3 regions of the Nitrospira sp. ND1 genome follow, and region 2 is predicted to be linked to each of the others. Evidence: riboswitches for the same ligand, from Rfam matches in the RefSeq annotation. Region 2 holds a riboswitch; each other region holds the start of a gene.
What was found. A riboswitch is a leader RNA that binds a small molecule or an ion and turns the genes downstream of it on or off. The one in region 2 is predicted to bind cobalamin.

Region 1: it holds a riboswitch for cobalamin, as region 2 does, so the genes downstream of both, NSND_RS12075 (TonB-dependent receptor) here and NSND_RS03820 (TonB-dependent receptor plug domain-containing protein) in region 2, are expected to answer to the same signal.
Region 3: it holds a riboswitch for cobalamin, as region 2 does, so the genes downstream of both, NSND_RS12160 (CbiX/SirB N-terminal domain-containing protein) here and NSND_RS03820 (TonB-dependent receptor plug domain-containing protein) in region 2, are expected to answer to the same signal.

The regions. Positions count from the first base shown of each region.
Region 1 is NZ_FWEX01000006.1:1,581,763-1,592,004, reverse strand. Features, by position in the region: gene cobM (precorrin-4 C(11)-methyltransferase) at 1-253, shown strand, start outside; gene cobA (uroporphyrinogen-III C-methyltransferase) at 243-1,715, shown strand; gene bluB (5,6-dimethylbenzimidazole synthase) at 1,712-2,461, shown strand; gene NSND_RS12090 (cobyrinate a,c-diamide synthase) at 2,508-3,884, shown strand; gene NSND_RS12085 (cobyric acid synthase) at 3,881-5,431, shown strand; gene NSND_RS12080 (HoxN/HupN/NixA family nickel/cobalt transporter) at 5,482-6,282, shown strand; cobalamin riboswitch at 6,347-6,471, shown strand; gene NSND_RS12075 (TonB-dependent receptor) at 6,522-8,717, shown strand; gene NSND_RS12070 (hypothetical protein) at 8,731-10,212, shown strand.
Region 2 is NZ_FWEX01000005.1:775,806-786,047, reverse strand. Features, by position in the region: gene NSND_RS03835 (ABC transporter substrate-binding protein) at 1-877, shown strand, start outside; gene NSND_RS03830 (FecCD family ABC transporter permease) at 964-2,034, shown strand; gene NSND_RS03825 (ABC transporter ATP-binding protein) at 2,031-2,927, shown strand; cobalamin riboswitch at 2,991-3,253, shown strand; gene NSND_RS03820 (TonB-dependent receptor plug domain-containing protein) at 3,281-5,263, shown strand; gene NSND_RS03815 (cobyrinate a,c-diamide synthase) at 5,288-6,685, shown strand; gene cobO (cob(I)yrinic acid a,c-diamide adenosyltransferase) at 6,687-7,286, shown strand; gene NSND_RS22045 (cysteine-rich CWC family protein) at 7,295-7,498, shown strand; gene bluB (5,6-dimethylbenzimidazole synthase) at 7,488-8,264, shown strand; gene NSND_RS03800 (cob(I)yrinic acid a,c-diamide adenosyltransferase) at 8,210-8,806, shown strand; gene cobU (bifunctional adenosylcobinamide kinase/adenosylcobinamide-phosphate guanylyltransferase) at 8,811-9,347, shown strand; gene cobT (nicotinate-nucleotide--dimethylbenzimidazole phosphoribosyltransferase) at 9,364-10,242, shown strand, end outside.
Region 3 is NZ_FWEX01000006.1:1,594,738-1,604,979, reverse strand. Features, by position in the region: gene NSND_RS12180 (trans-sulfuration enzyme family protein) at 362-1,528, shown strand; partial or broken gene NSND_RS21005 (IS3 family transposase) at 1,857-2,979, opposite strand; gene NSND_RS21000 (hypothetical protein) at 2,979-3,224, opposite strand; cobalamin riboswitch at 3,275-3,475, shown strand; gene NSND_RS12160 (CbiX/SirB N-terminal domain-containing protein) at 3,591-4,772, shown strand; gene NSND_RS12155 (DUF3209 family protein) at 4,786-5,160, shown strand; gene NSND_RS12150 (FAD-dependent oxidoreductase) at 5,166-5,891, shown strand; gene NSND_RS12145 (hypothetical protein) at 5,888-6,259, shown strand; gene NSND_RS12140 (cobalt-precorrin-5B (C(1))-methyltransferase) at 6,259-7,365, shown strand; gene NSND_RS12135 (precorrin-8X methylmutase) at 7,362-8,012, shown strand; gene cbiE (precorrin-6y C5,15-methyltransferase (decarboxylating) subunit CbiE) at 8,009-9,265, shown strand; gene cobI (precorrin-2 C(20)-methyltransferase) at 9,262-10,044, shown strand; gene NSND_RS12120 (cobalt-precorrin 5A hydrolase) at 10,041-10,242, shown strand, end outside.

The DNA.
Region 1 (10,242 bases), on a different contig from region 2:
TGGAGCCGATTGTCCCGTGGCGGTGGTGCATAAGGCGTCGTGGCCAGATCAGGTGATTGTCACAGGGACCCTGGCGGATATTGCCGACAAAGTGAGAGCGGCCAAGCTCAATTCGACCTCGATGGTATTGGTGGGGCGTGTGCTCACGGCGACCGAGTTTGCCAATTCGAAGTTGTACGATCCAGAGTTTACCCATCGGTTCCGGAAGGGCGAGCCTGCGGTGAAGACGCAAGGAGAGATGCGTGCCGACTGAGCCGGAAACTCGAACAGGCATGGTCTATCTGGTCGGGGCAGGACCAGGCGATCCAGGGTTGCTCACGGTCCGTGCGCTGGAATTGCTGCGTGCCGCAGATGTCGTGGCCTACGATGAGTTGGTCTCGCAAGCTATTCTTTCTCTCGTCAGGTCGGAGGCTGAACTGCTGCCGGTGGGCCGGCGTCATGGTGAGGGCGCGATAGGCTATCGATTGCATCCGGAGGTGCTGGCTCGCGTCAAGGCAGGCAGGACCGTCATTCGCTTGAAGGCGGGAGATCCGCTGATCTTCGGGCGGGGCGGGGAGGAAGCGGAGGAGCTGGCGGAAGCAGGCATTCCCTGCACGATCGTTCCAGGCATTTCTTCGGCTCTTGGCGCCGCTGCCTATGCGGGCATTCCTCTGACCCATCGGCTGCATGCCTCCGATGTGACCTTCCTGAGCGGCCACGATGTCGAGGGGAGCCGGAGTCTCACTGATTGGTCCAAGGCTGCCAGCGGCAAGGGCACTCTGGTGTTGTTCATGGCTGCCAGAAAACTTTCGGCGAATCTTCAGCGATTGATTCAGGCAGGCCGCTCCGCTGAGACTCCCGCTGCCTATATCGCTTCCGCCACCACTTCAGAACAGAACGTCATTGTCGGAACCCTGGCGACCCTTCCGGAAAAAATACAGCACGTTGATCTTGCTATTCCGGCTCTCGTCATCGTGGGTGATGTCGTCGGATTGCGTGAACGGATTGCCTGGTTCGAGCGCCGTCCGTTGGCGGGACGCCGCCTGCTGGTCGCCCGCGCGCGCCCTGGCCGCTCTGCCATGGCTAGCGATTTCCGCGCGCTCGGTGCCGAGGTGCTGGAAAGTCCCGAGGTCGAAGCGGTCTCTCTCAGTGGAGGGTCTCCCCTCGATACCGCGCTAGTTCGCCTCCATGAATTCCGCGGCATCGTCTTCGGCTGCGCGGCCGGTGTCGATGCGATCTTGTCCCATGGTCCCACCCTTGACGTGCCGGTCATCGCAGTCGGGGCAGCGGCGGCGCAGGCGTTGTCACGCCATGGCCTCGCTGCCGAAGTTTCGCTGCGAGGCGCCTGTCAGGAAGCGGTGGAAGAGCAGTCGTCGTTTTTTCAGAAGGGGCGATTCCTTCTCGTAACAGCGGAGGGGGGCCGCCCCAACTTATACAACGAACTCACGAAGGTCGGCGCGGAGGTCGAAGCGGTGGCCGCCTATCGGTATGTGCACCGGATGCCGACGGCTCCCTTGCCGCCAATCGATCTTGTGGTGCTGCCCAGCTCCTCGGCGGCTCGCACCGTGCTTTCTGGTGATGTCGGCAAGCCTCTGTTGGGTCTGCCGATGGCGGCGATCGGGCCTCAGACCGAGGCCGCGGCGCGTCAATGTGGGGCTCGGTCTGTATCGTTGGCGAAGGAAGATACTGTGATCTCGTTGGTCTCGCTTGTGGTGTCGATGGTGGGGAAACTATGACGGATCATGCCTTTCCGGAAGCCTGGCGCCGCGGCCTGTACGAAACGATCACGCGCCGCCGCGACATGCGAGCGTTTCTCCCCGATCCCATTCCAAACGAGATCCTGGCCCGTATTCTCCTAGCAGCGCATCAGGCCGGGTCGGTTGGGCTCTCGCAGCCTTGGAACTTTCTTGTGGTCGAGAATCGTGAGGTTCGTGCGCAGGTGCGAGCCCATGTTGAGGCCGAACGGCTGCGCGCGGCGGAGACGTTCGATCAGGAACGCCGCGAGAAGTATCTCTCCTTCAAGCTGGAAGGGATCCTTGATGCGCCCCTCAATCTCTGTGTCACCTGCGACCAGGAGCGGTTCGGGCCGACGGTGATCGGGCGGAACACCATTCCAGAAACGGCGGTGTATAGCACGTGCTGCGCGATCCAAAACCTCTGGTTGGCAGCTCGGGCAGAAGGGGTCGGTGTCGGGTGGGTGAGTATTATGGAGCCGGCGGTCCTTCGCACGATCCTCGGAATTCCGGAACGGATTGTTCCGGTGGCCTATCTCTGCGTCGGGTTCGTGGAGAGTTTTCCTGAGCGGCCAATTTTTGAGAGTAATGGCTGGTTGCCACGACTGCCGCTGCATGAGTTGGTGTTTCATGACCGCTGGGACGCGCGGCCCAGGCCCGATCTCCTCCGCGCACTTGAGTCGAGCCGGATCGACGGAGCGCAAGCGACACCTGCACCGATACACTCCGCGGAAGGCAGAGCCCAATGACCTATCCATTCGAATGTGCGGTTAAGGCTCAGCCGGAGATTGGTTCGTGACGATTCCACGGCTCGTCATCGCCGGCACTGCTAGCAACGTCGGCAAGACGACCGTCATGGTCGGGCTCGTTCGGGCGTTACGTGCGCGGGGGTTGCGAGTGGCCGTCTTCAAGTGTGGCCCCGATTATCTCGATCCGACCTATCATGTTCGTGCGGCTGATGCGCCGTGTCACAATCTCGACGGATGGATGATGGGGCGTGAGGCGGTCCTTTCGACGTTTATGCGCGCGTCGCAAGGGGCAGACATTGCATTAATCGAAGGGGTGATGGGGTTGTTCGACGGCGCGTCACCGACGGGCGATGAAGGCTCGACGGCCGAGATCGCCAAGTGGCTCCAAGCGCCGGTGCTGCTCGTGTGCGATGCGGGAGGGATGGCTCGCAGCATTGCGGCGCTAGCCAAAGGGTTTTCGACCTTCGACGCAGGCTTGCAGATTGCCGGTCTCATTTGTAACAAGCTCGGCAGCCGCGGGCATTTGGAATTGCTCCGCAAGGCGACGGGTGGCGAGCCTCCCGTCATGGGGGGGCTTCTTAAGGAACCTACTTTGGCGTTCGCGGATCGGCATCTGGGTCTACGCAGCGCAGACCGGGCGACGGTCCCGGAGGATGTCTTTGTGTCGTGGGGCGATCGGGTGAGTGAGTGGTGCGATGTCGATGCGATCATCGCGCTGGCGCAATCCACGCCGGTTCTTCCTGAAATTCCTACCATGGAACGGATCGTCGGTGAGGGAGCCAGCTGTCGAATTGGTCTCGCGTTCGACGAGGCGTTCCATTTCTATTATGACGACAACCTCCGCCGTCTTGAGAGTCTTGGTGCGGAGCTCGTGCGGTTTTCTCCCATTCACGATACGCATCTGCCGGATGTGGACGGTCTGTATTTCGGTGGCGGCTACCCGGAGGTTCATGCGGAGGAGCTGTCGCGGAATCTTTCGATGCGTAGGGATGTGGTCTCGTTTGCCGAAGCTCATGGCCCCATCTATGGAGAATGCGGCGGGCTCATGTATTTGTCCAACGGCATCAAGACGCTCGATGGCGTGCTGCATCCCATGGTGGGGCTCATTCCAGGCGAAGCGGAAATGAAAGATCGTTTGCAGGCGCTCGGATATGTCGAGGTGGACACGAAGGACGCGACGATGCTCGGTCCGGCGGGCTTAAAATTTCGAGGCCATCAATTTCGCTATTCGGACTTTCGCCTTCCGGCAGAAGTCGAGTGCACCTACCATGTCCGCCGTCGCCGCGGGGGAGAGCCGTTTCAGGAGGGCTATCGTCAGGGCAATACGCTGGCGTCCTATGTCCATGCCCATTGGGCCTCGAACCCGCGCTTGGCTCAGGGTTTCGTGCAGGCCTGCTCGGCCCATGCCAGGAGGGTCCGGTGAGCGGACTGGCCCCCACGATCATGGTCCAGGGGACGGCTTCGTCTGCAGGGAAGAGTCTCCTGGTCACGGCCCTCTGCCGGTTTTTCCGCCGCGAAGGACTGCGCGTCGCTCCCTTCAAGTCGCAGAACATGTCGCTGAACTCGGCCGTCACCATCGATGGCCTGGAGATCGGGCGGGCGCAAGCGGTGCAGGCCGAGGCCTCCGGTATTCTGTCCTGCGTGGACATGAATCCGATCCTGCTCAAGCCCGAAGGTGATCGACGCAGCCAAGTCGTGGTACTCGGCAAGTCGATCGGCAGCATGCTGGCGACCGAGTATCACGAGTATAAGCCGCGCCTCACGACCGTGATTGCGGAGTCGTTGACTCGGCTTCGATCGAACTACGATCTGGTTGTGATCGAGGGGGCGGGGAGCCCGGCTGAGATCAATTTGAAGGATCGCGACATCGTTAACATGCATGTGGCCAAGCTGGCGGATGCGCCGGTTATTCTGGTGGGGGATATCGATCGAGGCGGCGTCTTCGCCTCCTTTGTCGGGACGATGGAACTGCTCGAGCCGGACGAGCGGGACAGGGTTGCGGCCTTTGTCGTGAATAAATTTCGCGGCGACCTGGCGTTGCTCACACCGGGGCTCGAGTTTTTGAGCGAGCGCACAGGCAAGCCGGTGCTGGGTGTCGTGCCCTATATCAAAGACCTCCGCGTTGCCGACGAGGATTCCGTATCGCTTGAAGCGCGGATGGCTCGGCGTAGACCCTCCCAGCAGGAACTAGATGTCGTGGTCGTGCGCGTGCCGCACCTCTCCAACTACGACGATGTCGAAGCATTGGAACATGAATCTGGTGTTGTTGTGCGTTTCGTTGAGCAGCCTGACGAAGTTGCGGGTGCCGATCTCGTGATTCTTCCCGGTTCGAAGAGCACAGTGGCAGATCTCGCGTGGCTCCGTGCCAGTGGCTTCGCCGGCGCGATTGAGGCGCGCGCCCGTGAGGGTGGACCGCTCTTAGGTGTATGCGGCGGATGCCAAATGCTTGGTGAGATGATCGACGATCCGCACGGAGTGGAATCGGCGGAGCCTCACGTACGGGGATTGGGACTGCTGGCCCTAGGAACCCACTTCGAGCAGGAGAAAGTCACGACGCAGGTTCTAGCCCGCGTGCTGTGCCCCTCGTTTCTCACCGATGGCGTGGGGCTCGAAGAAGCGGTCCATGGATATGAAATCCATATGGGAATGGTGGTGCCACATAATCAGCAGGCGAGCCCCTTCGAGATTCAGTCGCGGAACGGGCGCACAGAGGTACGCAGTGACGGGGCTCTCAGCAGCGATGGGATGGTGGTGGGTACCATGTTGCATGGCCTGTTCGAGAATGAGGTGATCAGGGCGCGGACTCTTTCTTTCCTGCGTCGGCGCAAGGGGATTTTCGCAGGCGACATCATCCGGCGCATTCCCACGAAACAGGACGAGTACGACCGGCTGGACGCCGTGGTGCGTGGGCATCTCGACTGTGAGCTGCTCTGGCGTCTTACCGGCCTCTGCCCGGTGTTACCACGGTGAATGATGCGTCAGAGTTTTCGGGGTGAGAACTATGGGCCACAAGGGAGCCTATGAATCCAGCTGATGGCAGTCTCTGGGCCTTGCTCGGTCTCGCCTTCGCATTGGGCTTGAGCCATGGAGCCGACCCAGACCATCTCACCGCCATCGATGGCATGACGAGGGCGTCTGTCGATCGGCATCCGAGAATGAGCCGGTGGGTGGGGACATGGTTTGCGTTCGGGCATGCCCTCTCCGTCCTGTTGATTGCGGGGTTGATCGCATTGGCGGCGGAGTATCTGCAATCGTTCAACGACTCTGTGCTGCACGTGAGTGGGGTGTTGTCGGCCTGCCTGTTGTTCGCCATTGGGACATTAAACCTCGCCAGGCTGATGACATTGCCGGCTGGAATGACGGTTCCGAGCCACGGGGTCATCGGCCATTTTTTGCCCAGACAGTTGCTCAACATCACACACCCGATGAGCGCCGTGCCGATCGGCGCGTTGTTCGGGCTGGGGTTCGAGACCGCCAGCCAGATGTCGGCCTGGGCCTTGGCCGGCACGATGGGCTATGGCCTGCTGGGCGCGCTGCTGATCGGCGTGGCCTTCAGTCTGGGGATGGTCGTTACCGATTCCCTCAACGGCCTTGTTGTACGCCGGATGTATTTGGCGGCGACCACGATGGCGATCCAAGGCAATCGCATGATGACGCTGACCGTCGTAGGGCTGGCTTACGTCGTCGGGATCATCAAATTACTCCAGCCCACCTCGTTTGCGTTGCCGATCAGCGATCTGGGTCTCACGATTATGGTGCTCGGCGCGGTGTTGCTGGCGTTTCTGACCGCACTGATCAAACCCAAGTGCCGGGTGGCGTAACAGAAGGGAGGCCTACTAGAGCAGTAACTTTTTCAATCCAATGCATCGATAGCCCATGTACCCCAAGGGAAGCGCGGTAGAAGCCGCCACTGGTCCGCAACTGTGATCGGGGACGAAATCTGCACTCAGCCACTGTCCACAAGGATGGGAAGGCGCAGAGAGTAGGACGAGCCGAGAGTCAGGAGACCTGGGTATATGGAGACTCCAGAAACCCCTTTCGTGATCAAAGGAAGAGCACTATGCTTCGCCGTCTTGTCATGGCCTCAGGAATTGTGTTGTGTCTCATGCCCCTCAATCTTTTTGCCAAGGAAGGTGAAGGGGATCCCGTGGAAGTGCAGGAAGTGACGGTGATTGGACAGCCAGTCGAGCGCCAGGGGACGGGGACGCTCAATCTCGACAGTCTAAGTATGACGTCCAGCCGCTTGGGTCTGACGCTACGTGAGATTCCCGCCAGTATTGAGGTGATCGGTCAACAGACTATTCAGGAGCGCGGGTTTCGGTCGATCTCCGAAGCGATCGAAGGCGCGACGGGAGTGACGGTAGGCGACGCACCTGGAGACCCCGCGAACTTTTCCATGCGGGGGTTCACGAATAACCAGATTCGACTGCTGAACGATGGACTGATGACCGGCCCGGCCAATATGACCTCGCGCCCGCGTGACACGTGGAATCTTGATCGCATCGAGATCCTGAAGGGGCCCGCGTCGGTGCTCTATGGGGAAGGGGCGATTGCCGGCGCGATCAACTTCGTGACCAAGCGACCGGTCCGTGAGTTACAGGGAACGGAGACCTTTCTCTCGTATGGCAGCTTCAATACAACTAGGGCCGGCGTGGGCAGCGGAGGGACGCTCGGGACCGATAAGCTGCATTATCGAGTGGACCTGAGTTATCAGAACTCCGACAACTTTCTGGGCGTGCAGCGGGCACCCTATACCTATTGGAATGGGACCAGCGCCCTCCTCTATGACGTGACCTCTCGTCTCAGCGTTGAAGCGTCCTTCGATCTCGGGTTCGATCGCAGCAAGCCCTACTTTGGCACGCCGCTGGTGCCCTCGTCGTTTGCCACCCAAGGGGTCAACGGAGTCGTAAGCACGCTCGATGGGCGCACTGTCGATAGGCGGATGCTGCGGCAAAACTACAACACACAGGACAGCGACATGAGTGCGCTGACCACGTGGACGAAGCTCAAAACGACTTGGAAGCCGACCGATCTGATCGAAGTGCGGAACCAAGCCTATTACTACACGGCGAGGCGACATTGGCAAAATGCTGAAACCTACACATTTAACACTGGGACGCAGCTTATTGATCGTGATCGATTCTATGTGGCGCATGATCAGACTATCATCGGCGACCGACTCGAGTTTCAGGTCAACCAGCCCGTCGCGTCGTTGAAGAATCGTTTTGTGACGGGATTGGACTTTAGTCGTCTCGACTTCACGAGGCCTAGTTTTTTTAATGGGGCAGGTGGGAGCGTGGACCCGTTTGCCCCTGTCGCCGGACTGTTCGGGCCGATCGCGGCAGCAACGCAGAAGGCAATGGTCACCACGACCGCGCTGTTTGCCGAGGATCAGCTTAGCCTGACCGATCAGCTCAAGCTGATCGCCGGATTTCGACATGATCGTATCGATTTGACTCGGGAGTTGTTCGACACCGCCGGCGTCCTCGATACGTCGAGCAGTTTCTCGCGGAACTTCAATCCCACCACCTGGCGCGCAGGCCTTGTCTATGACGTGCTGCCGCAGGTCACGCTCTATGGGCAATACGCGACGGCGGCTGATCCGGCTGCCAGCAATATTTTCCTCGTGACACGTCAGGAAAGTTTTGCACTCGCGACCGGGGCGCAGTGGGAGGTGGGCGCCAAAGGGGACTTCTGGAACAAACGGGCCGAGTGGACAGTTGCGTACTTTGATATCTTCCGGAAAAACATTCTGACGCAAACCTCGCTGACGGAAGCGGTCAACGTCGGTCGGCAGTCGTCTAAAGGTGTCGAGCTGTCCATGGGGGTGCGTCCCACCGAAGCGTGGCGAGTACAGGGAAATCTGACCTTTCTGTCCGCCAAATTTGACGACTTTGCCGAACTGTCCGGAGGCAGTGTGGTCTCCCGGAACGGCAATCGCCCGTTCAATGTGCCGCAGGCGATGGCCAACCTCTGGTCGATCTATCGGCTCCCAACGGCGGTGCCGGTCGATCTCGGCGCGGCGCTGCGCTATGTGGGAGATCGCTACAACGATGCGGCGAATGCCATACGGATGCATGCGTATATGACGGTCGATGCCTGGATGACGGTGCCATACAAGAATCTGTGGTTCACGCTGCGCGGGCGCAACTTGTTCGATAAAACGTATGCGAGTTGGGGCGATAATTTCTATCCCAGCGAAGTCATCATCGGGGCGCCACGGACGGTTGAATTGAGCCTGATGGCGCGATTCTGACAGGGGTGCAGGGATGCGTTGGGTGAGTGCCGGACTGACAGGAATCCACCGTGTGTTGGGAGTGGGGATCGGTCTGCTCGTCATGCTCTGGTTCGGATCGGGCGCGGTGTTGCTCTTTGTGCCCTATCCGAGCCTGACCGAGGCGGAGCGATTCCGATGGCTTGAGCCACTCCAGTTGGAGTACTGCTGTGTGCCGCTGGAGTCGGTCTGGAATCAGGTTGGGCTGCCCCAAGGGGTCGAGCGGGTGCGTCTGCTGATGGCTGCCGGGCGTCCGGTCTACGTCATCCATTTTCTGGACGGTACGCTGACGAGTCTGTGGGCGGATCGCGGAGAACCCATGTCAGGGATCACACACAGCGATGCCTTACGTATTGCACAACAAGGTGTGCCGTTCGAAGGCGAGATCGCGGCGGAGGCGCTGCAGGACGATCAATGGACGGTCCAACAGCGTTTCGACCCCTATCGGCCCTTGTGGAAAGTCCCATTACACGATGCGGATGGGCATGAGGTATACGTCTCTTCCAAAACCGGGGAAGTGGTGATGGAGACGACGGTGTTCGAGCGAAGGTGGAATACGGTAGGTGCTGTCATCCACTGGCTCTATGTGCCGGTGCTACGTCGGCATTGGGCTGCGTGGGATCAGACGGTCTGGTGGCTGGCTGCGGCTGGCGTGGTCACTGCCGCCACCGGGTTTGTGCTCGGTCTTCAGCATCTTCATCACTGGAGACGGCAAGGCCATAGCAGCCCCTTTTCGGGGATCAAGCGATGGCATCATCTTTTTGGCGTGGCCATTGGATCTGTGGTCTGTACGTGGCTCTTGAGCGGCATGTTCTCGATGGATCATGGGCGCTGGTTCTCGATCCCCGAGCCAACGGTAGATCAGCGTCAACGCTTCATGGGTGGAACGTTGGTGCCTGAAGATATTGCCGTTCCGTTACGAGACGCCATGCGGCAGGCCCAGCTCGGTGATGCCGTTAAAGAGATCCTGGTTAGCAAGGTTGGGGGAGTGAGCTACTATGTGTTCCGCTCAGATCCTGAGCAGCAAGTGGTGATGAGCGCTGTCACGGCGCACGCGCCGTTTCTGGAATTTGGTCTCCAGGCTCTTCGTCAAGCGGCGAAGGCCGTGTTCCCAGCTCATGAAATTAAGAGGAGCGAAATCACCTACGGCGACATGTATTACTACAGCACGACCCACAATCCTCGGCCGCTTCCTGGTTTGCGAGTTGTTTTAGACAATCCGGCACAGACCTGGCTTCACATCGATATGAAGACAGGCCAGTTGATGGAGCTCATGGATCACAGCAGGAGAGTGTATCGATGGCTATTCCATGGTCTGCATAGTTGGGATATCCCGTTTCTTTTGGAGCACGACCGCCAACGGAAGATCTTACTCCTGGTGTTCTGCGTCGCTGGGTTCCTGTTCAGCTTGTCCGGGGTGTATTTGGGGATTACTGTGTTTGTTGGTCGGTCGCAGCCGAAACCACCAGCCACTTAATAGTGCATGGTCTTCCGAGGAGGCGGGAGG
Region 2 (10,242 bases):
CCTTACGGGCATGCCGTTCATGGCCAACATTACCCCGCGCACCTTCATCGACGATGCGGGCAGAAAACTCTATGTCGCCAAGGCGCCCACACGGGTCGTGTCATTGGCGCCGAGCATCACGGAGATGTTGTTTGCGTTGGGGCTGGACGAACAGATCATCGGGGTCACGGAGTTTTGCGATTTCCCGGCAGCAGCCAAGGCTAAATCCAAGGTCGGGTACGCCAACCCCAATCTTGAATCCCTCGTGGCCCTCCGGCCGGAATTGATCATTGCGCCGCGGGAGTTCCACCGCGCGAATGTGTTGGCCAAGCTGGAGGAATTGAAGATTCCGGTGCTCCTGCTGGAAGCCACTTCGGTGGAGAACATTTTCTCGCACATTCACACGCTGGGACGCATTTTCGATCGTTCGACGGAAGCCCATGCCATGACCGCGGCCATGCGGAGTCGAATGGCCGAGATCAGCAGTCGAACCGAGCACCTGCCGCGCATCCGCGTGCTGTATGTGATCAACAGCCAGCCCTTGATCACGGTTGGTCCCGGCAGTTACATCCACCAGATGATCGGCCTGGCCGGGGGAACCAATATCGCCTCCGGAGCTGCAACACCCTATCCACGGCTGACCATGGAAACGGTCCTGAAAGAAGATCCCGAAGTGCTGATCTTCCCAATGGGGTCGGTTGAAACGGTGCCTCGACGCGAACAGCAGGAGTGGCGGCGCTGGACGACCCTGACCGCTGTGCAGCAGAACCGGTTGCGCGAGGTTTCGGCCAATGCGCTCAATCGTCCCGGGCCTCGTGTAATGGAAGGGTTGGAAGAACTCGTGAGGGTGATTCACCCCGAGGCCTTTCCTCCCGAATCGGTACCGGTCCAGCCATGATGCCTTCGGTCGGCCACTCCACGTCACCTGCTCCAGCATTGACCTCGCCCCCGTTGCCTTCCACGAGCCGTCACAGTTCCGCTCCAATGACCGGACATGAACGGCCGTTTCAGGGGGCCATCCTGACTCCGGTGCGTTGGTGCGTCATCATGGGCAGTTTGTCGGTCGTCGCGCTGATCCTGGCTGTCGTCTGTCTGCAACTCGGGACACAGTACATCGGACTCGGGAAACTTATCAGCGTGCTGTCGTCCGCGCTGCTCGACCAGCCTACCGACAACGACGTGCTCAAGACGACCAGCGTCATCCTACTGCAGGTGCGTCTGCCGCGAGTCTTTCTGGGATTTCTGGTGGGAGTCTGCCTGGCATCGGTCGGGGTGGCGCTGCAAGCCCTGCTCAGAAATCCTCTGGCCGATCCCTACGTGCTCGGGGTGTCGAGCGGTGCCGCGCTGGGTGTGGCTGTCGCGGTGCTGTTCGGGATCGGGACCACGGTCCTCGCCTTCTCGCTCCTGCCGGTCTGCGGGTTTTTAGGCGGACTGGTGGCCCTGCTGGTGGTCTATCGTATGGCGGCCACCTACGACCGGCTTCCGATTCATTCCGTGCTGTTGGCCGGTGTGATCCTGAACGCAATTTTCTCGGCGCTGATCATGTTCATCACCTCGATTATGGAACCGAATCGTTCCTTCGGCATGATGGCCTGGCTCATGGGATCGCTCACGGCCCCGGCCTATCCCGCGCTGGCTGCGCTCTCAGTCTATCTGTTGGCCGGTCTCGTCCTGCTCTTCAAGCAGGTACGGGTCCTGAATATCCTTGCCTTGGGTGAAGAGCCGGCACGGTCGTTGGGAATCGATACCGAACGCGCCAAACGGGTGATCTTTCTGGTGTCGGCGCTGCTCACCGGCGCCGTGGTGTCCGTCAGCGGCATGATCGGATTCATCGGGATGATCATTCCTCACGCGGTGCGCCTGGTGATCGGGGCGGATCATCGATTGCTCCTGCCGGCTTCAGCGCTCGTGGGCGGCATATTTTTGATGGTGGCCGATACCATGGCCAGGACATTCTTCGTGCCGTCGGAAGTCCCGGTCGGAATCATCACGGCCCTCGCGGGCGGCCCGTTCTTTGTCTACCTGCTGGTCTGGCGAAAGGATCGGCTCGTATGAGGCTTCCTGTAGACCCGATGTGTACGGCTGATGTTGCGGCTGGTGTCTACTCGGACCGGCACCATGCCTACGATGTGCAGGGGGCCTCGTTCTGCTATGGCAAGTTGTCTGGGCGGGAAAGCCGGTGGGTCCTCAGCGATGTGAGCCTGCACGTCGAGCCAGGCGAAATACTCGGTATCGTCGGGCCCAATGGATCGGGCAAGACGTCACTCGTGAAACTCCTGGCCAAGCTTGCCGTGCCTCAACGGGGAACCCTCTCGCTCTTCGGAAGAAACCTGGCTGACCTTTCACGAGAGGAGACGGCGCGGACCGTGGCGTTCGTCCCGCAGGAAAGTCCGCCGGCTTTCTCCTTTACGGTGGCGGAAACGGTGTTGATGGGACGGTATCCGCATCGCCGACAGACCAGGTGGAGTCTTGGGTTCGGCTGGGAAGATCGGGAGGATTGTGCGGCGGCCGCTCAGGCCATGGCCACGATGGACATCGGCCATCTGGCTTCGCGTGCGGTGACCGACCTGTCCGGCGGTGAACGTCAACGTACGATGATTGCGCGGGCCTTGGCCCAAACGCCCCGGGTCCTCGTGCTCGATGAGCCGACCGCCTTTCTCGATCTTCAGCATCAACTCGAAATTTGCTCGGTGCTGCGTCGTTTGACCGACGAGCAGGGCCTGACCGTCGTCATCGTGTCGCACGATTTGAACCTGGCCAGCCAGTATTGCGACCGGATCGTCATGCTGAAGGAAGGGTCGATGTATTCGATGGGCACGCCGGCTGAGGTGTTGTCGGTGGAGGCATTGCGGGCGGTCTATGGCTGTGAGGTCTTGATCGATCCCCATCCGGAGTCGGGACTGCCCAGGATTACCTTGCCGAGGCAGGCTGTGCCGTTCAGGGGATGATCACGTGTTGCGGGATGGGTTCGTGCCCGGCCCACCCGTGTGAAGAGAAGGGGCGCGTCATCATTGGAGAGCGGAGTGTCAGGAAGACGCCGTCAGCGTCGGGGAAGATGGTGCAAAACCATCACGGTGCCGCCACTGTAAGCGGGGAGTGACTCTGCATTGAGCCACTGGCGAGTGGCGTGGTTCGTGAATCGTATCTCGTGAAGCGCAGGAGGTTCCCTCCGACCGTTTCACGAACGTCGTTTTACGTTTCACGCTCAGCTGGGAAGGCGCAGAGAAACGATGATCCGCAAGTCAGGAGACCCAACTGACGGGTTTGTAACTGAACCCTTCGAGCGAAAGGGAGTGTCAGTATGTCGGGTATTGTCAGGGAATGGTCTGCCTATTTCGTGTTGCTGTGTGTCGCAAGTGTCCCGCCTGTCTGGACGGCAGTGGCCACTGCCGGAGAGCCTTTGGAGCCTGATCCTGTCGTACAAGCCGAGGAAGTGGTGGTCTCGGCAACCAAAACCCCGTTGCCGGTTACCCAGGTCACCAGTGCGGTCGAAGTCATTACGGCACAGGACATGAAGCGACAGAACATCCGGAGTGTGGTGGACGCGCTTCGGTTGGCCCAAGGTGTGGCGGTGTTTTCAAACGGCGGGCCCGGCACCGAGGTCACGGCCAAGATTCGAGGAGGCAGTGCGAATCAGACCTTGGTCCTGATCGACGGCGCGATCGTCAACAGCGGCACCGTCGGTAGTTACAACTTTGCCAACCTGACGACCGACAATATCGAGCGAGTAGAGATTCTCCGCGGCTCGCAGAGCATGTTGTGGGGATCGGATGCCATGGGAGGCGTCATCAACATCGTGACGAAGCGCGGCCAGGGTCCGCTCTCCGCCACCGGGTTCATGGAATACGGATCCTTCGCCTCCCTGCGTGAAGGTGGCATGGTGTCCGGGAAACAGGGCGCGGTCGACTACAGCTTCTCGCTGTCCCGCTGGGACACCTCGAGTTTTTCGGCCGTCAATTATCGGCGTGGCGCTAGCGAGCGAGACTCCTATCGTAACTGGCAGGGATCAGGGCGAATCGGTGTAGACCTTCCAAAGGACGGCCGTCTTGATTTCACGATGCGCTGGATGAATTCCGACGTGCAACTCGATAGTGTATCGGCGACCTCTCCAAGCGACGTCTATGGCTCAAAAAATCGGAGTCAGGAATATGTGTTCAGCGGTAGTTATGAACAGCCGCTCACCGGCTGGTGGTCCCAGAAGCTCACGCTTGCGCGTGCACAGGAGGCCTCGCAGTTTTTGTCAGGCACGTTGCAGCGTAGTCTGATCACCGGGGCATTCAGCACGCCGTTCAACTCCAACAACGAAATTCGTGTGCTCTCGAATCGGTTGGAGTGGCAGCACAATTTCCAAATCACGAAGCTGTTGTTGTTGAGTGCGGGGTATCAATTTCGCGAACAACAGGGCGAGAATGATACGGGACTCACCAACCGGATTTTGAGTTCCAATGCCGGATTCGCGCAGGCACAATTCAATTTGTGGGATCGCCTGTTCGCCACCGCGGGCATTCGCCATGACAGTTACAACGTGTTCGGCGATGCGACGACCTATCGGCTGACCGGCGGGTATCTCCACAAGGAAACCGACACGAAAATCCGAGGCAGCTATTCCACTGGCTTCCGGGCCCCCACGATGAACGAATTGTATTTTCCCAATTTTGGCAATTCCCAATTGGGCACAGAAAAAAGCCAAAGTATGGACGTGGGGATCGACCAGTATTTCTTCTCGAAGCAGCTGAAGTTCACAGGAGGGTTTTTCTGGAACCGCTACCGGAATCTCATCACCACTACGTTTGATCCGACGTTTTGCGCGCCGTTCAGCACGTTCGGGTTTTGCCCTCAGCAGATCGGTGAAGCCTCGACGAAGGGCTGGGAGGCTGGACTCTCGTACACCTATTCCAGCGACCGTCCGTTCCTCAAGGGCCTTGTGGTACAGGCGAACTATACCAACACCATGACTCGGGATTTGGTCACTCAGACTCGTCTACCGCGTTGGGCCACCGACCAGTGGAGTGCCTCGGTCAGCTATCAACCCATCGATCCGCTCTGGATCACGCTGATCGGACGGTACGTGGGTTCCCGATACAATACCACCGGGGATCGGCAGTCGCTGCCGGCGTTCGATGTGTGGTCGTTGGCAGTCACGTACGATGTCACGAAGCAGCTCCAGGCCTATCTCCGGGCTGAGAATTTGTTTAATGAAAAGTATGAAGAAGTCGCCAGCGCCGGCACACCGATCCGCTCGATTTTTGGCGGTGTGCGGGTCACGTTTGGCGGAAAGTCGTGAGGAAGAGATGAGCGCCGTACTGTAATGTCACGTCCTCGTCTCGTCATCGCCGGCACCCACAGTGGTGCCGGCAAAACCACGGTCACCCTGGCGCTCATGGCAGCCTTGAAGGCCAGGGGGCTGGTGGTGCAGCCGTTCAAGGCCGGGCCGGACTTCATCGATCCCGGACATCACCAAGCGGTGACCGGACGGCCGTCGCGAAATCTGGATGGCTGGATGTTGGGGGAGAGCGCCAACCGGGCCATCTTCGCGCGCGCCTCGGTCGATGCGGACCTGTCGATCATCGAAGGCATGATGGGGCTGTTTGACGGCAGCTCACCGGTGCATGAGCAGGGCAGCACGGCTGAACTGGCGAAGCAGCTCAACGCGCCGGTGCTGCTGGTCATCGACGGGAGTGCCATGGCGAGATCGGCTGCAGCCATGGCATCCGGGTATGCGAAATTCGACGCGGCCGTACAGGTTCGTGGAGTGCTGTTCAATCGCGTGCGGAGTGAGGGCCATTACCAGTTATTGCGGCAGGCGGTAGAGTCGGAGACGGATCTGGCGGTTGTGGGATACCTGCAGCCCGATGCTTCGGTGACCATTCAGGATCGCCATCTCGGGCTGAGGACTGCCATCGAGCAGGGGCAGGGCGATCTGTATGACCGATTGGCGAGAGCCGCTGCACAGACGATCGATTTGGATCGGGTCGAGGCCATGGCTCGATCGGCCGGGGAATGTCCGGGAGAAGATCTCCCGATCACGAGGCCGGCGGCAACGCAACAACCGGTTCGAGTCGGCCTGGCCTACGATGCGGCCTTTTGTTTTTACTATCAGGATAATCTGGAGTTACTTGAATCGGTAGGCGCGGAGATCGTAAGGTTTTCGCCCTTGCACGATGACGAGTTGCCGGTCGCAGATCTGCTGTATTTCGGCGGAGGCTACCCCGAACTGTATGGCGAGACATTGGCGGCCAATATGTCCATGCGTTCGGCCGTGCAGACATTTGCCCGGCGTGGTGGGGCTGTGTATGCCGAATGTGGCGGGCTGATGTACTTGACGGAGGCCATTCGTGACGGGGCCGGCGCTCGACATGAAATGGTCGGGGTGTTTCCGGCGGAAGCGGTCATGCGGAAAAACGGGATGACGTTAGGTTATCGAACCGTGGAGATCGCTGAATCCTGCATGCTGGGCGGAGCCGGGACAGTGGTGCGCGGGCATGAGTTTCACTATTCGATGCTCGAACCAACCGGCGAACTCCATCATGCCTGTACCTTGTCGGATGCAGCGGGGAAACCCGTCGGGCAGGACGGGTTGACGATGGGGAATACCCTTGCGTTGTACAGCCATTTGCACTTCGGCAGTCATCCGGCTGTCGTGGCTGATCTGCTGGGGACTGCCCGTCGACTGCGCGGGGCGCAGGCCTCTGCCACGAAAGGATGAGATGGCGGAACAGGACGAGCATACGGCGAAGATGCAACGCTTGAAGGCCTCCGTGGATCGGCGGATCGAAGCGGCCCAGGACGAGAAGGGGCTTCTGATCGTCTACACCGGCGCGGGAAAGGGAAAAACGACCGCCGCGCTCGGGATGGCCCTCCGTTGCCTCGGCCACGGCATGAAGGTGGCGATCGTGCAATTCATCAAGGGGGCGATCGACACGGCAGAGGAGCGCATCCTGAAATCGTTCGGCGATCGCGTGACGTTCCTCCGTATGGGCGAAGGGTATACCTGGGAGACGCAGGATCGGGAGCGGGATACGAGCCATGCGCAAGCGGCCTGGGCGAAGGCTTGCCAGTTCATGCGTGATCCGTCTTATGCGATGGTGATCCTGGATGAATTCAATATTGCACTGCACCACGGCTATGTGGCGGTGACTGAAGTTCTGCCGCGTTTGCAGCAGCGGCCGGCGATGCAACATGTCGTGATCACCGGCAGAGGGGCTCCGGAGGAATTGATCGAGGCTGCAGATCTGGTGACGGAGATGAAGCAGGTGAAACATCCGTTCCGAAAAGGCATCAAGGCGCAGGCGGGGGTGGAGTTTTGAGAGGGCCGGTGACCAAGACCTGTGAGCATTGCCGGAAGACGTTCGAGTGTGTCGGGTATCAATGCTGGTGCGGGAAGATCGGTATTACCGAGGAGCAGATGGATTGGATTGCGGCACGTTTTAAGGACTGCCTTTGCCCCGTCTGTTTGCAGCAGGTGGCGGATGGAGTACTTGGACCGCAGTCTTCGAATGAAATGCCTCATGGCACGTGACAAACGAGAGCGGTTGACTCGAACAACGGCCGAGCCTTCAGAACCGTTTTCCAAGGCCGAGCGAGAGGCGGTCTATCGGGCAATTTTCGAGCGCCGGGACGTGCGCAGAAACTTTCTGCCGACGCCGATTCCCGACGAAGTGCTCGCGCGATTACTGAATGCCGCGCATCATGCCGGATCGGTGGGGCTCATGCAGCCCTGGGACTTTGTGGTGGTCCGTACAGATGAGACAAAGCGCGCGGTGAAGCAGCTGTTTATGGACACGAATGCGGCTGCGGCGCTCCGGTACAAAACACCTCGTGCGGATCTGTATCGAACGCTCAAGCTGGAAGGTATTGAAGAATCGTCGCTCAATCTCTGTGTGACCTGCAGCCGCCAACGAGGTGGCCCGCACGTGTTAGGCCGTTCCACCGTGCGGGATACAGATCTCTACAGCACCTGTTGTGCCATTCAGAATCTCTGGCTGGCGGCACGCGCCGAAGGGATCGGGGTTGGGTGGGTCAGTATCTTAAATCATGCGGCGCTGAAGCGCGTGTTGGGTATTCCAAAGTCGGTCAAGGTGCTGGCCTACCTCTGTCTCGGGTATGTGTCGGAGTTTGCGAAGAAGCCGGACCTTGAAGCCGCCGGGTGGCGAGCCAGGCTTTCTGTGCAAGATCTGGTGCACTATGAGGCATGGGGTAAGAGAGTCGAAGGGAAGGAGAGACTACCGGGATGCGAATCACCAAGGTCTATACAAGAACGGGCGACGCGGGCCAAACGAGGTTAGCCGGCGGACAACAGGTCTGGAAAGACTGTCTGCGGGTCGAGGCCTACGGCACAGTCGATGAGTTGAATGCGTCCGTCGGATTGGTGCGGGCGATGAATGCTGAAGCCGGGAGCGGGTCCGCCGCGTCGACGCAATTGGAGGCGGATTTGCGCTGGGTGCAGAACAAGCTTTTCGATGTCGGGAGTATTCTGGCCACGGCGCCGGGCCAGACCTTTCCCAACATGCCGGAGGTAACGGCCAAGGATGTGACAAAGCTCGAAGAGATGATCGATCGATGCCAGGAGGAGCTTGCCCCGCTGAAGGAGTTCATTCTACCCGGTGGCGGTAAGGTCTCGGCGACGCTTCACCAAGCGCGAACGATCTGCCGCCGCGCGGAACGAATCTGTATCCGGTTGAGCCGCGAGGAACCGGTGGCAGCCGAGCTCAATAAGTATCTGAACCGGTTGAGCGACGCGCTGTTCGTCCTGGCCCGCTGGGTGTCGAAGACCCAAGGCGAACCGGAATTCTTATGGCAACGCGAATCCGGCGCAACCGCCGAGTAAACCGATGAAGAAGCACTCGGCCACAGGATCCCATCTTATTCTGGTGCTTGGCGGCGCCGCCTCGGGAAAAAGTGAGGCAGCGCTAGATCAGGCGGGCCGTCGAGGCCCGAGGGCCTTTGTCGCGACCGGGCAGGCGCTGGACGATGAAATGAAGGCGCGTATTGCGCGGCACCGCGAGACCCGTCCCACCGACTGGATCACCGCCGAGGTGCCGCGTGACCTGGCTGCCTGGTTTCGAACGGAAGGACAGGCCTATCGCACCGTCGTGGTGGATTGCCTCACACTCTGGTTGAGCAACGTGTGCGGGCGTCGCATTGCCGGGCAGGAGATGGTCCCTCGTGTGGAAGCAGTGCTGCAGGCTATTCGCGGCACCCAGGCGCGGGTCGTGTTGGTGAGCAACGAATTGGGCTTCGGGCTGGTACCGACGAGTCGCAGTGCGCGCGCGTTTCGCGATGTCGCCGGTCGGGTCAACCAACAGATCGCGGCAGCGGCCGACGAAGTCTACTTTGTCGTCAGCGGCCAGTCGCTCAAACTCAAATGACAGGGGAGAAGACCCGATGACGCTCCAGGAAGTGTTGACACGCATTCAACCGGTGGATCAGGCGATCGCAGCGCAGACGCAAGCGCGCCTGGATCGGTTGACCAAACCTCTCGGTAGTCTGGGGCGGCTGGAAGAAACCGCGGTGCGTTATGCCACGATCACGGGCGAAGTGAAACCGGCTGTGCCGCGCGGAGTCGTGTTTACGTTTGCGGCCGACCATGGTGTGGCGACTGAAGGGGTGAGCGCCTATCCGCGCGAAGTCACGCCGCAAATGGTGCTGAATTTCCTGCGTGGCGGCGCCGGCGTGAATGTGCTCGCGCGTCACGCCGGAGTCGAGGTGCGGGTGGTGGATATTGGAGTCGCCTACGACTTTGGGTCGGTCCCCGGCCTGATTCACAAGAAGGTGATGGCGGGAACCAACAATCTCCTGGTGGAATCCGCCATGAGTCGTGACCAGGCGGTGCAAGCATTGCAGGTCGGGATCGAGGTGGCTACGGAGGCTGCGCGTGAGGGGATCGGTTTGATCGGGACCGGCGAGATGGGCATCGGCAACACGACGCCGAGTGCAGCGATCACAGCAGTCATGACCGGGCGGCCGGTGGCTGAGGTCACGGGTCGAGGAACCGGCATCGATGAGGCGGGCCATGCCCGCAAAGTCGGCGTCATTGAGCAGGCGCTCGACCGGCATCGTCCGAACCGGGCCGACGCCATCGATGTGCTCGCGAAGGTCGGCGGTCTGGAGATTGCCGGTTTGGCCGGGCTGATCCTGGGTGCGGCGGCAGCACGAGTCCCTGTGGTGTTAGATGGGTTCATTGCCGGCGCTGCGGCGTTGATCGCGGTGGGGTTGCAGCCGCTCTGTCGGGACTATCTGATCGCCTCGCACCGTTCGGTGGAA
Region 3 (10,242 bases), on a different contig from region 2:
TAGCCTAAAAAGAGCTCGCATCTCACTGGTCCAGTCTAACATTCACCCTGGACCCAATTTGCCCGGGCAGGTCACGACAACGAAAGGAGCGACATCGAGGCCGCAATAGGGGAAGCCCCCGTCCTGATGACCATGATGTGCAGCAGGAACCGGGAAAGAACACCATACGGAAGTCCGGCCCTCTGTCGAAGAAAAGCTCGGCCACTTGCTGAAAAGGAGATGGGTAATTCTGCTCCTGGATGAGAAGAACAAGATTACCGATGTGGCAATTCCGCCTGAGAGCTGGGATGATTACGGTATGCTGTGTGAGACAAGGTTGCTCGCTCATAAGCTCGACGAACACTGACAGAGGAGGCGAGCCATGCATGGGTTTACAACCAGACAACTGCATGCCGATGGACAACAGAAGCCGTTGAACGCGCATGCGATGCCCCTGTTCCTAACGTCGACGTTTTCGTTCGATTCTCCCGAAGCAGGCGCGGATCTTTTTCTGGGGCGTCGCGCCGGGCATATCTACAGTCGGGTGGGAAATCCGACCGTCGAAGGTCTCGAGCAGGTGATTGCGAACCTGGAAAACGGGGAGGCCGCTGTCGCATTGGGCTCGGGAATGGCGGCTATCCATGCGAGCTTATTGAGTATTCTGAAAGCCGGTGATCATGTGATCTGCGGGGAGGTGCTCTATAGTCCAAGCCTCCATCTGATCACGGAGCGCCTGGCAGATCTGGGGATTACCTCCACGGTGGTCGATACTTCGAATGAGCAGGCCGTAAGAGATGCCATACGGGACAAGACAAAAGTGATTTTCTTTGAAACCCCCGCCAATCCTACGTGCAAGATCACGGATATCCGGGCAATCGCCGAACTGGCCAGGCCCAAAGGCATCTTGACGATTGTCGATAACACCTTCTCCAGTCCTTACTTTCAGCGACCACTGGATCACGGCGCGGATATCTCCCTCCATAGCGCCACGAAGTATCTTAACGGCCATGGGGACGTGATCGGGGGGATTGTTGTGGCGCGCTCAGAGCTGGCCGAAAAAATTCGCATTTATCGTCGTGACACCGGAGGCATTCTGAGCCCGTTCGATGCCTATCTGCTGTTGCGGGGCATCAGAACCCTTTCCTTGCGCATGCTGCGGCATCACGACAACGCGATGAAGCTCTTTGAGTTTCTTTCCAGCGTTCCCAAAGTCGGCAAGCTGTACTATCCAGGCGACCCCCAGTTCCCCGGCCACCATGTCGCAGCCCGACAGATGACCGGCTTTGGCGGCTGCTTCAGTTTCGAGCTTGCCGACGGGTTCGAGGCGGCCACGCGGTTGTTGAGTAAACTGAAACTCTGCACCTTGGCGGTATCCTTGGGCACGGTCGATACGTTGATCGAACATCCGGCGTCGATGACCCATGTCGCGACACCGAAAGACATCATGGAGCGGCAGGGGATTACGAGCGGGCTCGTAAGAATCTCCGTTGGCTGCGAGGATATCGAAGATGTCATCGCCGATCTTGAGGACGCGCTGGAAGCGATTTGAGCAGCCTCACGGGCCGAGCAATTCATCGCCGGCCGATTGAATGACGGACAAGAGGAAGGATCATGAGAGAGCTGGCGTGGGAGAGGCGGCAGGCGATGCAGGAATAATCGGCACATCGGGGCGGGCAGGCGGTTGTGAATCATGAAGGAGATCGGCTTTGCATTGTATCCGGTGCAGCCGTTTCGGCTTGATCTGACGGTCTGGGCGCTGCGCCGCTGCTCCCATATTTTGTGCAGATGGAGCGGGGGATAGGACAAATGATGAGACCTCCCCAGAAACTAGACTGCTGAAAACTGGAAATGCGCTCCTTCTGACCCTTCCCTGAAAACTAGTCCACGCCGTGCTGGAAATTCGATGCTTCCTGCAGCCCGGTTTGGACCGCCTGTTCGACAAACTCCTGGGGCGTTAAGTCCCCCAGTGAACCATGCGGCCGGTGCTCATTGTAATCGATTCGCCACGCTTCAATCTTCTGTCGCGCATCGTGTAACGACACGAACACCTGCGCGTTCAAACATTCGTCTCGAAAGTGCCCATTGAAACTCTCAATCACCGCATTCTCCACGGGTTTCCCGGGCCGAATAAATCGAGTTTCACTCCGTGCTCGTATGCCCAGGCGTCAAGTGCCTTCGAGGTCAAGTCGCTCCCATTGTCCACTGTGATCATCTGCGGGTAGCCGCTCCGGTTCGCCACCCGTTCCAGAGCCGCCACGACTTTCGTTCCCGGGAGGGTGAAATCGGACTCGATTAATTGACTGTGCCGGCTATAGGTATCCACGACGGTCAGTGCGCGAAACCGCCGCCCATCCAGCAACGTGTCCGCCACAAAATCCATGCTCCACCGCTCATTCATCTCACTCGGGTGTGGTGGCACGACCCGCAGATGACTCGACCGTTTGCGACGGCGCGGTAATCTCATCGTAAGCCCTTCTTCCCGATAGATCCGATGCACCCGCTTCCGATTCACTACCCAGCCTTCGCGGCGAAGCATGACGTGCAGACGGAGATAGCCAAAGCGCGGGCGAGCTTGGGCCAGCTCCCGCAGCCGCATGCGAATCGCCGTATCGTCCCGCCCATGGCGTCGGTAATACCACGACGCTCGATTCAACCGCAGGAGCCCACAGGCCCGTCGCACTCCAATCGGACAGTGCCCGAGCACCTCCCGCACGAGGGCGCGTTTGCGCGTGGGCTTCAGGCCTTTTGTGCGAGCACCTCTTGCAGGATGACTTTGTCCAAGGTCAGATCCGCCACGAGCTGCTTGAGTCTGCTGTTCTCTGCCTCCAGTTGCCGTAACCGCCGAATCTCGGCGATCGCCATCTGGCCGTAGCGTTTCCGCCAGACGTAGTACGTCGCCTCACTGATCCCCAGCTTCCGCGTTACCTCCGGAATCAGTGCCCCCGCATCGATTTGCCGCAAGGCCGTCGCAATTTGCTTCTCGGAAAACAGAGGTTTCATTAAACGCACGAAGGAAACACTGTTTTACTGACAATCACTTTTGAGATTGTTACTGCAACGATACTCGCCTTTTCAGGACATGCCCGCGCTGTATCTTTATAAGGAGCTGAAAATATTTGCGCTTTTTCACTGTGGTGAGCCTGGGCAACTAAATAAACAACCGGTCTCAGTGCATGTCTTGGTAAGTTATTGGGCTTTGTGGTCGCGCAGTTCGCGTAAAGCTGCTTCGGATCGCGTGCACTCATGATATTTCAGCCTTGACAGGGTGGACTAGCCCGCGTTAGGTATCTTGGCTGATATGAGTAATCTCTCGGATGCCCGCTAGGGCGTAACAGGGAAGTCCGGTGAAAAACCGGCGCGGTCCCGCCACTGTAAGTGGGAAGCTCCCCCGTTTTAGCCACTCGACAAACTTGTTGGGGAAGGCTGGGGGTAGCGTTGAAGGTTCGACCTTCTGAACCTATGAGCCAGGAGACCTATCCGAGCTGACATAGTACGGTTTCTCCGCGCGGTAACGGAGGATCTCTCCTGCCTTTTTGGCATGCGACCTCTTGTTCCTGTTGTGGAGCTGGAGGTTTTTTTATGCCGGCAGCCTCTCCCACGGTTTGTGTTGCATGACGACGGGATTGCTCATCGTCGGGCACGGCAGTCGTGATCCCAATGCCAATGTTGAGTTCGAGTCCTTAGTCAATGCCTATCGCGTGGCGCGTCCTGATCTCGATGTGGCGCATGGCTATGTGGAGTTGGCCCGCCCGTCGTTGGCCACCGCGCTTCGTGAGTTGGCGCAGCGAGCCGATTCCGTTGTGGTCCTGCCGTTGTTCCTTTTTGCCGCGGGGCATGTGAAGAACGATATCCCGCTCGCGCTCTCGCAGGCTCGGCAAGAGTTTCCCTCCGTCCGTTTTATCGTGGCCAATGCCTTGGGCATCCATCCCAATCTCGTGGAGCTGGCCTTTGAGCGGGCGCGGGCGGCGCTGGAGGGTGCCCGTGAATCCGCGAAGACTGCCGTCGTGGTCGTGGGCCGTGGTTCAAGCGACCCGGATGCGAACGGGGACTTCTGTAAAGTTGTTCGTCTTCTTGCCGAGGGGCGCGAGATCGGGTGGGTGGTGCCCTGTTTCATCGGCGTGACGAGACCGCTGTTTGACGAGACGGTGGAGCTGGTCGCGCGCGCGCGCCCAGAGCGGATCATCGTGGCTCCCTACTTTCTCTTCGGCGGAAGACTGATCACGAAAATTCGCGAGCAGGTGGAATCGTTTCAAGCTCGCTATCCCTGGATCAAGACCGAATTGGCACCCCATTTGGGCGTCGACGACCGGTTGCTCCGCTTGATGGACGAGCGCCTTGCGCAAGCGACGGCAGGGGAACGGCCACTCCCCTGCGATACCTGTCAGTATCGTGTGCCGGTATCCGCTGTGACCGAGCATGTGGGCGGGCTCAAAGCGCTGCTCTGGAGTCTGCGGCACGGATTCACCCATGCGCAGGCCATGCCGCACGTGCATGCCCACCGCCCGCTGGCTAAACATGTCCTGGTCTGCGGGAATGTCGATTGCGCCGATGGCGGGAGCATTCCCCTCATTGCCACATTGCGGCGGCTGTTGAAGGACGCCGGGCGGGATCAGGATATTCGCGTGACGAAGACCTCCTGCATGGGCCGCTGCGGGGAAGGACCGACGGTCGCGGTCTATCCTGATGGCATTTGGTATCGGGGTGTGAAAGAGACGGATGCGAAGGAGTTGGTCGAGGAGCATCTGCTCGGCGATCGGCTCGTCAGTCGCCTGGTCGATAACATTATGCAGTAACGGAGGAGAGACGATGGCCTGTCATGAAATCGCAGGGCTGCGGCTAGGTTTGATGGAAGTGTTGGGAGTGAAGAACGAAGCCGAACGGCAGCATGAGTTGGCGGAGCTGGGGACCGGGGCCGATCAACCGGGACCGATTCGTTCCATGTGCGGCGCCAAGGACTTGGCCACGCTCAAGCAGTTTTATGAGACGGCGGTAGCTGCGCTTGAAGAGCGCGTGTCTGCCACCCGCGCCGACGATCCGAAGCTGCCCTATCTGCGTACGCTGGTGGTGCTCACGAAGAAGGTCGATCTCGATCTGGCCCATCAGATCGAAGGGCTCACTCACCTCTATCGCGACCTCGATGAGATGCATGACTTTGTTCATGAGATTTATCCGGCGGAGTAGCAGCAATGGCCGTAGCGAAGATCGCCAGAGTGGTGGGAACCGAGAGGCTGGGGCCCGATACTCTGCTCCTCGATCTGTGCGCGGCCGAGCCCTTGGGGTTCGTCGGCGGACAGTACCTCATCCTTGATAGTCGAATCGTGTTGCCGAACGGCAAAGCCGTCAAGCGGGCCTACTCGCTCCTCACCGGCGATGCGGAACAATGTCGCTTTCAACTCGCGGTGAAGCGTATTCCCGATGGATTGGGTTCCGCCTTCGTGCACGGACTGGCAGCGGGAACGGACGTTTCGTTCAGCGGACCCTGGGGCAAGTTTTTCCCGAGAGAGGATGTCTCAGGCAGGACTTTGATCCTGGCGACGGATACAGGGATCACCGCTGCGCTGGGACTCTTACGCGCGACCCGTTTTGCGCCGTTGCTCCCTCAGGCCCGGCTCATGTGGCTGCGCGACTCGGCGGAGTATTTTCTCCCGGACGAGTTCGTGAAGAATCAGGTTCCCGCGGCTTGTGGCGAGGTGCGAATCGAGGCGATTCCCGCAGTTGGTCATCCGGAGCGGGTTCCTCATGCCAGAGCCATGCTTTGTGAAGTGTTGTCGCGTGGCGATCTCACTCAGGCCTTCATTGCGGGCGATGGAGTCGTGAACCTGGCATTGCTCGACGATTTGGTGGCGGCAGGAGTGGCCGTGAGCAAGGAGCAGGTGGAGTCGTTCTTCAATATGCCGAAGAAGTCCGCATGACCGGACGGGAGCAGATGCTTGCCGCGCTGGAAACTGCACTTGGGTTTGGGGAGACGAGCGTCATCGTTCGTTCGTCCGGCGCGATCGCCGAGGTCCATGGCCTCCTCACTGTGCGGCAGGGGGCTGAGTGGGTCACGCTGGGCGAAGAGGGACAGACCCATGTGCATCTCAAGATCGAGGCTGGAAGCAGGCTTCTCTATCGACAGCAGGATGAGGCCAATGCGGCGCTGGAATTAGCAGGGCCGGATGGGGAGTTGCTCTGTCGGGTGACGTTCCGGGGTACGAATCGGGCGAAGGCAGAGCATTACAGCCCTGAACGTGCGGCAAAGATTCGTGAGTGTTTTAGTGGGCTAGCGGGACATGAGTGATGGATAAGAGCGTACCGCCGAAAGATCGAAAGGGGCTGCGCACAGGATTTACCACAGGCGCCTGTGCCGCGGCAGCGGCCAAGGCTGCGACCCGCTGTCTCGTGAAGGGTGCCATGCTGTCTGAAATTGAAACGACCCTGCCGAATCGGACGCGCGTCACGTTCGCGCTCGCCCGTTGTGAGCGAATGGACCGCCGCGCGATTTGCAGCATCATCAAGGATGCCGGCGACGATCCTGATTGTACACATGGGGCCGAGTTGACAGCAGAAGTGGAGCTGCGAGCAGAACCAGGCATCGAGATCAGGGGAGGCCAGGGCGTAGCCACCGTCACCAAGACTGGGTTGGGCTTGGAGATTGGCGGGCCTGCGATCAATCCGGTTCCACGGCGCAATATTACGGAGATGGTGGGGGAGGAATTGGCCGGCGCTCCCTACGAGGGCGCGGTGGTGACGATCAGCGTGCCGGGCGGTGAAGAGATGGCTAAGAAGACCACCAACGCGCGGCTTGGCCTCCTGGGCGGCATCTCCATACTCGGCACAACCGGCATTGTGCGGCCCTATTCGACGGCGGCGTTCAAGGCGAGCGTCATGCAAGAGATCGATGTGGCCGCGGCCGGTGGTCTGCGCGAGCTGGTGCTCACGACCGGCGGCAAATCGGAGCAGTATGCGATGGCGCTCTATCCGCAGTTGCCGGAGCAGGCCTTTATCCAGGTGGGCGACTTCATCGGCGTCGGAATCAAACAATGTGCGAAGCGAGGGATCGCGCGAGCCATCATCGTCGGGATGATGGGAAAATTGTCGAAGATGGCCAACGGCAAGATGCAGACGCATGCCGCCGGATCGGAAGTGGATATGGAATTTCTGGCGTCGCTGGCAGCCGAGTTATCGGCGTCGGACGAGTTGGTGGCCGCTATCCGCCAGGCCATTACAGCCCGCCATGTGTTGGAATTATGCCGCGAGGCAGGCCTCGTCGGTATCACGTCGTTGGTTTGCAAGAGGGTTGTCGAACATTGTCAGGTTCACGCGGGCGGCAAGCTGGCGGTGGAAACCTGTCTGGTAGATTTCGGCGGCTCGTTGCTCGGTCGTTACCCGGAGGTTCAGATATGAACGATATGAGACAGATGACCGCGCTCGGACGGAGCATCGAGGATGGCAGTTTCGCGATCATCGACCAGGAGTCGGGTCTGCACGATTTCGGCCCGGACGAATGGCAAGTCGTGCGCCGGGTGATCCATGCTACGGCGGACTTCGAGTTTAAGACCCTGATGCGATTCCATCCCGATGCGGTGCGCGCCGGGGTGGCGGCCCTTCAAGGAGGCTGCCCTCTCTTGGTCGATGTGAAGATGATTTCTGCCGGCCTGAACGAGGAGCGGCTCTCCTCCTATGGCTGCAAGGTCTACTCGTTTATTTCGGACGAGGATGTGATTGCGACGGCCAAGGCCAACAACTCGACACGCGCGATCGAGGCCATGAAAAAGGCGCATCGCCTCAATCTGCTCGATGGAGCGGTGGTGGCGATCGGCAATGCCCCGACTGCCTTATTGGAGTTGGCCCGCTTGATTCGCGAGGAGGGAGCGACGCCGGCTCTCATCATCGGGGTGCCGGTCGGGTTCGTGTCGGCGGCTGAGTCCAAGGAAGTCATATTAGAACTTTTGACTCCTTCTATCGTGGCGCGCGGCCGCAAGGGGGGCAGCCCCATTGCCGTCGCGATTATCCATGCTCTATTGCTCCTATCAGCAAAGGTTCCTGCATGAGTCCAAGGTGCCCCATTACCTTGATCGGGATCGGGGACGACGGCTGTGCGAGCCTGACGAGCCGCGCCGTGAATGCGGTCATGAAGGCGGGGGTGCTCGTGGGCGGGGAGCGCCATCTTGAATTCTTCCCGCAGTTTCAGGGCGAGAAGATTGTCCTCAAGAGCGGCGTGGTGTCGGTGCTCGACCGGGTGGCGGAACTGGCAGAGGAACAGAATGTTTGTGTGGTGGCGTCCGGCGATCCGTTGTTTTTCGGCATCGGCAGCCTGGTGATTCAGCGGCTAGGTGCCGAGCATGTCGAGGTGTTGCCGCAGCCCAGTTCGATGCAATGGGCCTTTGCGCGAGCTGGATTGAAGTGGGACGACGCAGCCTTTGTGTCTCTGCATGGCCGCTCGTCCGAGGGATTTCTCACCAGGCTCAAGGGGCAGGCGAAGGTGGCGATTTTCACTGATGAAAAGAATTCGCCATCGGTGTTAGCTCAGCGCATGGTCCTCCATGGAGAGACGGCCTGGGAGGCCTGGGTCTGTGAGAATCTTGGCGGTCCGGATGAAAAGGTTCGGCGATTCGACATCGCGGCGCTTGCGACTTGTCAGGATGTCGGGCCGCTCAATGTGTTGGTGCTCGTCCGCTCCGATCCCTCCTGGCGCGCGCCCTGCACCATTCCGTTTCTCCATGAGGATCAATTCGCGAAGCGGATGCCGAAGAAGGGCCTCATTACGAAGCGTGAAGTGCGATTGTTGTCGCTGGCCGCGATGGGGATCAGACCGGACAGCGTGGTCTGGGATATCGGGGCCGGTTCCGGATCGGTGTCGATCGAGGCGGCGTTGCTTGCGCCGAAAGGCCTGGTCTACGCGATCGAGGTCGATTCGGAGGGCGTCGAGATCTGCCGCGACAATCTGTTGGCCCATGCGGTGGACAATGTGCGCGTCATCGCAGGCCGGGCGCCGGAGGCGCTGGCAGGCTTGGAAGCGCCCGATGCCGTCTTCATCGGGGGCAGCAAAGGGAGCATGGAAGAGATCATCGACGTTGTCATGGACCGGCTGCAACCAGGTGGACGCCTCGTCGTGAATGCCATCACGTTGGAGAATGTCGCGGAGACCTATCAGACCTTGCGGAAGCGCGGGTTGGTGCCGGATGTCACGTTGCTGCAAGTCTCGCGCGCCGAACCCTTGGCCCATTACCTTCGTTACGAAGCCTTGAACCCGATTCAAATTTTTGCCGTCGAGAAGCCCAGTCAGACAGGAGCGGTCTCATGAACTACGGAACATTATATGGCGTCGGGGTCGGTCCCGGTGCGCCGGATCTGATCACGCTGCGTGCGCTCACCGTGCTGAAGCAGGCGCAGGTTCTTGCCCTGCCGCGCAGCTCCGATTACGGAGAGTCGATGGCCTGGAAAATTCTCAAGCCGACCTTGGGCGAGATTCCCGGACAGGAACGCATCTTTCTGACGTTCCCGATGAACAAGGATCCGGAGCGGTTGCGGCCTGCCTGGGATGCGGCCTTCACGGCTATCGGGGAGCGTTTGGGAAAAGGGCTGTCGGTCGCCTTTGCGACGGAAGGCGATCCCTCGCTCTTTAGCACATTCATCTATCTGCGGCGGGAAGCTCCGCTGCGCTGGCCGGGTATCCGTATCGAAGTCGTTCCAGGCGTCTCGTCGATCATGGCCGTGCCGTCCGTGACCGGCATTCCTCTGGCCGACGGGCAAGAGCGGATCGCCATCCTCCCCGCAAGCTACGGAGTCGAGGATTTGAGTCAGGTGCTGGAACTGTTCGACACCGTCGTCTTGATGAAGATGGGCACCGAGATCCCCAAGGTCGTTGAGGCGCTGGAGCAGCAGGGTCTGACTGACCGGGCGGTCTATGTGTCGAAGGCCACGATGGCTGAACAGCGGATCGTTCGGGACATCCGCACGATCCAAACCGAGCGGGGCGATTGCTTTGCGATGATGATTGTGTCGCGCAAGGAACGGAGCGGATTGTTGGCAGGTGTGGTCCCGGCCACGCCGCGCCCGGCCGTCAGAGAGACCAGGGCATGACCGCCGAACGCACACCGTTTGCCGTCTATGCCATTACGAAGCATGGGATTGCGATTGCCTCCCGCTTGCTGCCGCACCTGTCCGGCGCGGACCTCTTCGTTTCGGAGAAGCTGATCGCCTCGGCGCCGGCCGGTGCGCGACGCTTGCCGCTTCCGATGGGCCCGGCGTTGACCGAGACCTTTTCTGCGTACGATTGCC